Regions from separate parts of the Streptomyces sp. NPDC107550 genome, predicted to be linked through region 2. Evidence: riboswitches for the same ligand, from Rfam matches in the RefSeq annotation. Region 2 holds a riboswitch; the other holds the start of a gene.

What was found. A riboswitch is a leader RNA that binds a small molecule or an ion and turns the genes downstream of it on or off. The one in region 2 is predicted to bind cobalamin.
Region 1: linked by a shared signal. The riboswitch ahead of ACZ7LY_RS26765 (cobalamin biosynthesis protein) and the one ahead of cobN (cobaltochelatase subunit CobN) in region 2 are both predicted to bind cobalamin.

Annotation. Positions count from the first base shown of each region.
Region 1 covers NZ_JBVKBC010000026.1:25,357-28,719, reverse strand. Annotated here, with positions in the region: gene ACZ7LY_RS26775 (inorganic phosphate transporter) at 1-1,207, shown strand, start outside; gene ACZ7LY_RS26770 (hypothetical protein) at 1,224-1,445, shown strand; cobalamin riboswitch at 1,609-1,730, shown strand; gene ACZ7LY_RS26765 (cobalamin biosynthesis protein) at 1,767-2,726, shown strand; gene ACZ7LY_RS26760 (cobyric acid synthase) at 2,723-3,363, shown strand, end outside.
Region 2 covers NZ_JBVKBC010000034.1:12,568-15,930, forward strand. Annotated here, with positions in the region: gene cobN (cobaltochelatase subunit CobN) at 1-1,473, opposite strand, end outside; cobalamin riboswitch at 1,506-1,633, opposite strand; gene ACZ7LY_RS29650 (cobalamin biosynthesis protein CobG) at 1,720-2,904, shown strand; gene ACZ7LY_RS29655 (precorrin-8X methylmutase) at 2,919-3,363, shown strand, end outside.

The sequences.
Region 1 (3,363 bases), on a different contig from region 2:
CGGTTTCCACGACACCGCCAACGCGATGGCGACGACCATCTCGACTGGCGCTCTCAAGCCGAAGACGGCGGTGGCCATGTCCGCCGTGCTGAACCTCCTCGGGGCCTTCCTCTCCGTCGAGGTGGCGAAGACCATCTCCGGCGGCATCATCAACGAGGACGGGCTCAAGACCGAGGTCATCTTCGCGGCGCTCGTCGGCGCCATCCTCTGGAACCTGCTGACCTGGCTCGTGGGCCTGCCGTCCAGTTCCTCGCACGCCCTGTTCGGCGGCCTCATCGGCGCCGCGGTCATGTCGATGGGCTGGTCCTCGGTCAACGGCGGCACGGTCGTCACCAAGGTCCTCCTCCCCGCGGTCGCCGCGCCGATCGTCGCCGGCCTCGCCGCGATGCTCGCCACGCGCCTGACCTACCGGATCAGCAAGAAGACCGACCAGAAGGCCACGGCCAAGGGCTACCGCGCCGGGCAGATCGCCTCGGCCGGCCTCGTCTCCCTCGCGCACGGCACCAACGACGCGCAGAAGACGATGGGCATCATCACGCTCGCCCTGATCACCGGCGGCGTCCTCGCCCCCGACGCCGACCCGCCGCTGTGGGTCATCGTCTCGGCGGGCCTCGCCATCGCGCTCGGCACGTACCTGGGCGGCTGGCGGATCATCCGCACCATGGGCAAGGGCCTCACCGACCTCGCCCCGCAGCAGGGCTTCGCCGCGCAGACCAGTGCCGCGACGGCGATCCTCGCCTCCTCGCACATCGGCTTCTCGCTCTCCACGACGCAGGTCTGCTCCGGCGCCGTGATGGGCTCGGGCCTCGGCCGCAAGGGCGGTGTCGTCCGCTGGTCGACCGCCACCCGGATGTTCGTCGCGTGGGGCCTGACCCTGCCGGCGGCCGGTCTGGTCGGCGCGGGCGCCGAGTTCCTCACCAAGCAGGGCCCGTGGGGCATCGGCCTGACCGCCGCGCTGCTCGTGGCCGGCTCCGGGATCATCTGGAAGCTCTCGCGCCGCGACTCCATCGACCACACCAACGTCACCGACGACACGATCGGCGCGGACACCCCGGCGGCCGAGCCCGCGGGCGTCGTGACCACGGCCATCGCCGCCGTCACTCCCCCGCCGGCCGGCGCGCTCCTCGCCGAGGACCTGCCCGCCGCGGCAGCCGCCGCCCCGGCGGCCGTCGCCGACCCGCCGCGCCCCGCCGGCGCCACGCTGTAAGGAAGCAGGACCAGCTATGAAGATCGACTGGGCGGCCCTCGGCTCCGTCTTCGGCGTCAGCCTCGTGGTCACGGTGGCCCTGGTGGGCCTGTTCACGCTCGGCATCGTCGGGCTCTCCAAGCGGGAGAGCGCGGCGCGCGAGGGGGGCTCGGCCGCGGCCGTCGCCTCCGGCGCGTACCTCTGTTTCGCGCTGTGCGCGGCCGCCGTCGGCTACGGGATCTTCCTCATCGTGGCCTGACCGGCATCCGGCTCGGAAAGGGGCGGGGTACGGGACGCGCATGTCCCGTACCCCGCCCCTCGCCGTGTCCGCCACCGCCGTACGGGCGTCGCGGCGCCGTCCCCGTATGACGAAGGTCCCACTGGTCAACCGCGAGTTGACTGCCCTTCGCGGGGCGTGATGGACTTCCCCCGCCATTGACGGCAGCAGTAGAGGAAGCCGGTGCGAATCCGGCGCGGTCCCGCCACTGTCAGCCCCCTTCGCCGGGGGTGAGCCAGGAACTCTCGCCGCCGTTCTCGTCGAACCAGGGCGTGGACACCCTGAGTGAGGACAACTACCGCCATGTTCGCCCCGCGCGGCGTCCGGCGGGCCGAGCGCGCGTACGCGTACGGCACCGCCGCCGGCCTTCTCGTCGACTTCCTCCTGGGCGATCCGCGCCGGGCGCATCCCGTCGCCGCGTTCGGCCGGGCCGCGTCCGCCGCCGAGCGCCTGCTGTGGCGCGACGACCGCGGCCGGGGCGCCCTGCACACCGCGCTCTGCGTGGGCACCGCCGCGACCGCGGGCAGCCTCGCCGCCCGCGCCCTGCGCCGCTCCCCCGCCGCCACCGCCGCGCTGACCGCCGCCGCCACCTGGGCCGTCCTCGGCGGCACCTCGCTGGGCCGGGAGGCGCGGGCCGTGGGCTCCGCCCTGGAGGCCGGGGACGTGGAACTCGCGCGGGAGCTGCTGCCCCGGCTGTGCGGGCGCGATCCCGAGCACCTGGACGCGGACGGCATCGCGCGCGGAGTCGTGGAGTCCGTCGCCGAGAACACCTCCGACGCCGTGGTCGGCGCGCTGGTGTGGGGCGCGGTCGGCGGGGTGCCGGGGCTGCTCGCGTTCCGCGCGGTGAACACCCTGGACGCGATGGTGGGGCACAAGTCGCCCCGGTACCGCAGGTTCGGCTGGGCCGCCGCCCGTCTCGACGACGTCGCCGGCTGGCCCGGCGCCCGCCTGACGGGGGTGCTCGCGGTCCTGGCCGGCGGGCGGCCCACGGCGGCGCTGGGGGCCTGGCGCGCCGACGCGAAGCGGCATCCGAGCCCGAACGCCGGGGTCGTGGAGGCCGCGTTCGCGGGCGCGCTCGGGGTCCGGCTCGGCGGCACCCTCGCGTACGGCGGGCGGGTCGAGCACCGGCCCGTGCTCAACGCGCCGGGCCGCGCGGTCCGGGTGGGCGATGTGGAACGGGCGGTGCGGCTCTCGCGCCGCGTGTCGGTACTGGCACTGGGAGTGTGTGTGGGCGTGCGGATGCTGTGGGCGGGCCGGCGATGAGCGGCAAGCGCGGGGGCGGCCTGCTGGTCGCCGGGACGACGTCGGACGCGGGCAAGAGCGTGGTGACGGCCGGGATCTGCCGCTGGCTGGCGCGCCAGGGCGTGAAAGTGGCGCCGTTCAAGGGGCAGAACATGTCCCTGAACTCGTTCGTGACGCGAGAGGGCGCCGAGATCGGGCGGGCGCAGGCCATGCAGGCGCAGGCCGCGCGCGTCGAGCCGAGCGCGCTGATGAACCCCGTGCTGCTCAAGCCGGGCAGCGACCGCAGCAGCCAGGTCGTCCTGCTGGGCAAGCCGGTCGGTGAGCTGAGCGCCCGCGGCTTCTTCGGCGGGCCCGAAGGACCGGGGGCCGGGGCCGGGCTGCGCGGCGGGCGGCAGGAAGCGCTGCTCGACACGGTCGTGGGATGCCTGGAGGAGCTGCGGGGCAGTCATGACGCCGTGATCTGCGAGGGCGCCGGCTCCCCGGCCGAGATCAACCTGCGCCGCACCGACATCGTGAACATGGGCGTCGCGCGAGCCGCCCGGCTGCCGGTCCTGGTCGTCGGGGACATCGACCGGGGCGGTGTCTTCGCGTCGTTCTTCGGTACGACGGCGCTGCTCGCCCGCGCGGACCAGGAGCTGGTCGCCGGGTATCTGGTCAA
Region 2 (3,363 bases):
GGCGATGGGGTTCTCGCCGAAGCCGCGCGGCGGCTGGATGAGGATCAGCAGGTTGCCGCGGCGCAGGGCGGCGAGCACGATGTCGCCCTCGGGGTCGCGGGAGCGGTCGAGGAACATCTCGCCGGGCGGCGGCCCCCAGTGCCGCTCGACGGACTCGCGCAGCTCGGCGGGGAGCGTCGCGTACCAGCGCTTGTAGTCGGCGGCGGGGATGCGGACCGGGTTCTTGGCGAGCTGTTCCTCGGTGAGCCAGTCCTGGTCGTGGCCGCCCGCGTCGATGAGCGCGCGGATCAGTTCGTCGCCGTCGCCCGAGGTGAGGCCGGGGATGTCGGCGGGGTCGCCGAAGTCGTACCCCTCCGCGACGAGCCGGCGCAGCAGGGCGACGGCGGAGGCGGGGGTGTCGAGGCCCACGGCGTTGCCGATGCGGGAGTGCTTGGTGGGGTACGCGGACAGGACGAGCGCGAGCTTCTTGTCGGCGGCGGGGATGTGCCGCAGGCGGGCGTGGCGTACGGCGATGCCGGCGACGCGGGAGGCGCGCTCGGGGTCGGCGACGTACGCGGGGAGGCCGTCGGCGTCGATCTCCTTGAAGGAGAACGGGACGGTGATGAGCCGGCCGTCGAACTCGGGCACGGCGACCTGGCTGGCCGCGTCGAGCGGGGAGACGCCCTCGTCGTTGGCCTCCCAGTCGGCGCGCGAGGAGGTCAGGCACAGGGCCTGGAGGATCGGTACGTCGAGCGCGGCGAGGGCGCCCGCGTCCCAGGACTCGTCGTCGCCGCCCGCGCTCGCCTCGGCGGGGCGGGTGCCGCCGGCGGCGAGGACGGTGGTGACGATGGCGTCGGCGGGGCGCAGCGCGTCGATGAGTTCGGGTTCGGGGGCGCGCAGAGAAGCCACGTACAGCGGGAGCGGGCGGGCTCCGGCCTGCTCGATCGCGTCACACAGGGCGTGTACGAAGGCGGTGTTGCCGCTCATGTGGTGGGCGCGGTAGTAGAGCACGGCGACGGCCGGTCCTTCCCCGCCGGCGGGGGTGCGCTCCAGCGGGCCCCAGGTGGGGGCGGGGGCGGGCGCGTCGAAGCCGTGGCCGGTGAGCAGGACCGTGTCGGACAGGAAGCGGGCCAGGTGCTCCAGGTTGGCGGGGCCGCCGTGCGCGAGGTACTTGTGCGCTTCGGCGGCGATGCCGACGGGCACGGTGGAGGCGGCCATGAGCTGGGCGTCGGGCGCCTGTTCGCCGCTGAGGACGACGAGCGGGACACCGGCGGCGGTGAGCCGGTCGATGCCGTCCTGCCAGGCGCGGACGCCGCCGAGGAGGCGGACGACGACGAGTGCGGCGCCGTCGAGGAGGGCGTCGAGGTCGTCGAGCGGGAGCCGGGAGGGGTTGGCGAAGCGGTACGCGAGGGGGGCGCCGTCCCGGGCGTTCGCCGCGCGGGCGCTGAGCAGATCGGTGTCGGACGTCGACAGGAGCAGGAGCTGCTGGGGCATGCGGCGTCTGGCCTTCCTCGGGGTGTCCGCGCCCCGGGTAGTGCGTGACGGCGGGAGTTCCTGGCTCACCCCCGTCTCAAGAACGGGGGCTCACAGTGGCGGGACCGCGCCGGATTCGCACCGGGCTTCCTCCCCTGTCGCCGTCGCTGGCGATGTTGTTGCCTGCATCGTACGGGTCGGGGGCGGGGGCCGGTACGGGACGCCGGTCACAGGTGGGCGGTCCGTGCGGTAGGTATGCTCCCCGGCATGTCCGACTCCCTCATACCCTCTGATCCCGGTTCGTCCGGTACGTCCCGGGGCGACGCGTGTCCCGGCGCGCTGCGGCTGCACGCGGCGGACGACGGGTTCCTGGCGCGGGTGCGGCTGCCCGGCGGGGTGCTCCCCGCGACGGCGGCAAGGGCGCTCGCGGAGGCGTCCGGCGCGCTCGGTGACGGCGCCCTGCATCTGACGTCCCGGGGGAACGTGCAGCTCAGAGGCTTGCGTGAGGGATGCGGCGGGGAACTCGCGGCGCGGCTCGCGGACGCCGGGCTGCTGCCGTCGGCGGCGCACGAGCGGGTGCGCAACGTGGTGGCGTCGCCGCGTTCGGGTCTCGACGGCGGCGGCTTCGTGGACGTACGGGGGTGGCTGCGGGCGCTGGACGCCGAGGTGTGCGCGAGCGGGGTGACGCCGGGGCTGTCGGGGCGGTTCCTGTTCGGCCTGGACGACGGGCGCGGGGACATACCGGCGCTCGGCCCGGACGTGCTGGTGCGGGGCCTGCCGGACGGCGGCGGCTGCGTGCGGCTCGGGGCGGACGGCACGGGCTTCCACGTACCGTACGAGGACGCGGCGCGGGCGGCGGTGCGGGCGGCGGAGGTCTTCGTCGCGGCGGCCCGCGAGGCGGCGCCCGCCCGGGTCTGGCGTACGTCCGAACTGCCCACGCCCGCAAGCGAACTGACGGCGCGTCTGGCGCGGGCGCTGACCGGTGTTCCGTTCGCCGCGCACCCCGGCTGCGAGCACGGCGAGCCCGCGCCGCCGACCGGCCCCGCGCCCCTGGAAGCGGTCCTCCCGCTGGGCTCCGCGACGCCGGAGCAGTGGCGGGCGCTGACGGACCTGGCGGGCCGACTCCCCGCCGGAGAACTGCGGTTGACCCCGGCCCGTACGGTCGTCGTCCCCGGCGCGGACGCCGGCCACGCCCAACTCCTCACCGCCACCGGCCTCTTGACCGACCCGGACTCCCCCGCCGCCCGCACCGGCGCCTGCATCGGACGGCCCGGCTGCGCCAAGGCGCACGCCGACATCCGCGCCGACGCCGTCTCCCGGCACCCCGTCCTGCCCACGTACTGGTCCGGCTGCGAGCGCCGCTGCGGCCGCCCGACCGTCCCGTACGTCGATGTCGTGGCGCGCCCCGACGGCACGTACGACACCCGCCTGCCCGAGCCCGCACCCAGGTGAAAGAGCCGAAACCCGTGTATGACTACGAGAAGGACGGCGCGGCGATCTACCGCGAGTCCTTTGCCACCATCCGCGCCGAGGCCGCGGCCCCGCTCGCCGCGCTGCCGCCGGACGTGGCGCAGGTCGCGGTCCGCATGATCCACGCCTGCGGGCAGGTGGACCTCGTCCAGGACATCGGCTACTCGGCCGGGGTCGTGTCGGCGGCGCGCGCCGCGTTGCGCGCCGGAGCGCCCATCCTGTGCGACGCGCACATGGTCGCCAGCGGGGTCACGCGTGCGCGCCTGCCCGCCGACAACGACGTGGTGTGCACCCTGCGCGACCCCCGAGTACCCCAACTTGCCCAGGAGTTGGGTACGACACGGAGCGCCGCGGCCCTCGAACTGTGGCGGGACCGTCTCGACGGCGCCGTCGTCGCCATCGGGAACGCGCCGACCGCGCTGTTCCACCTCCTGGAGATGA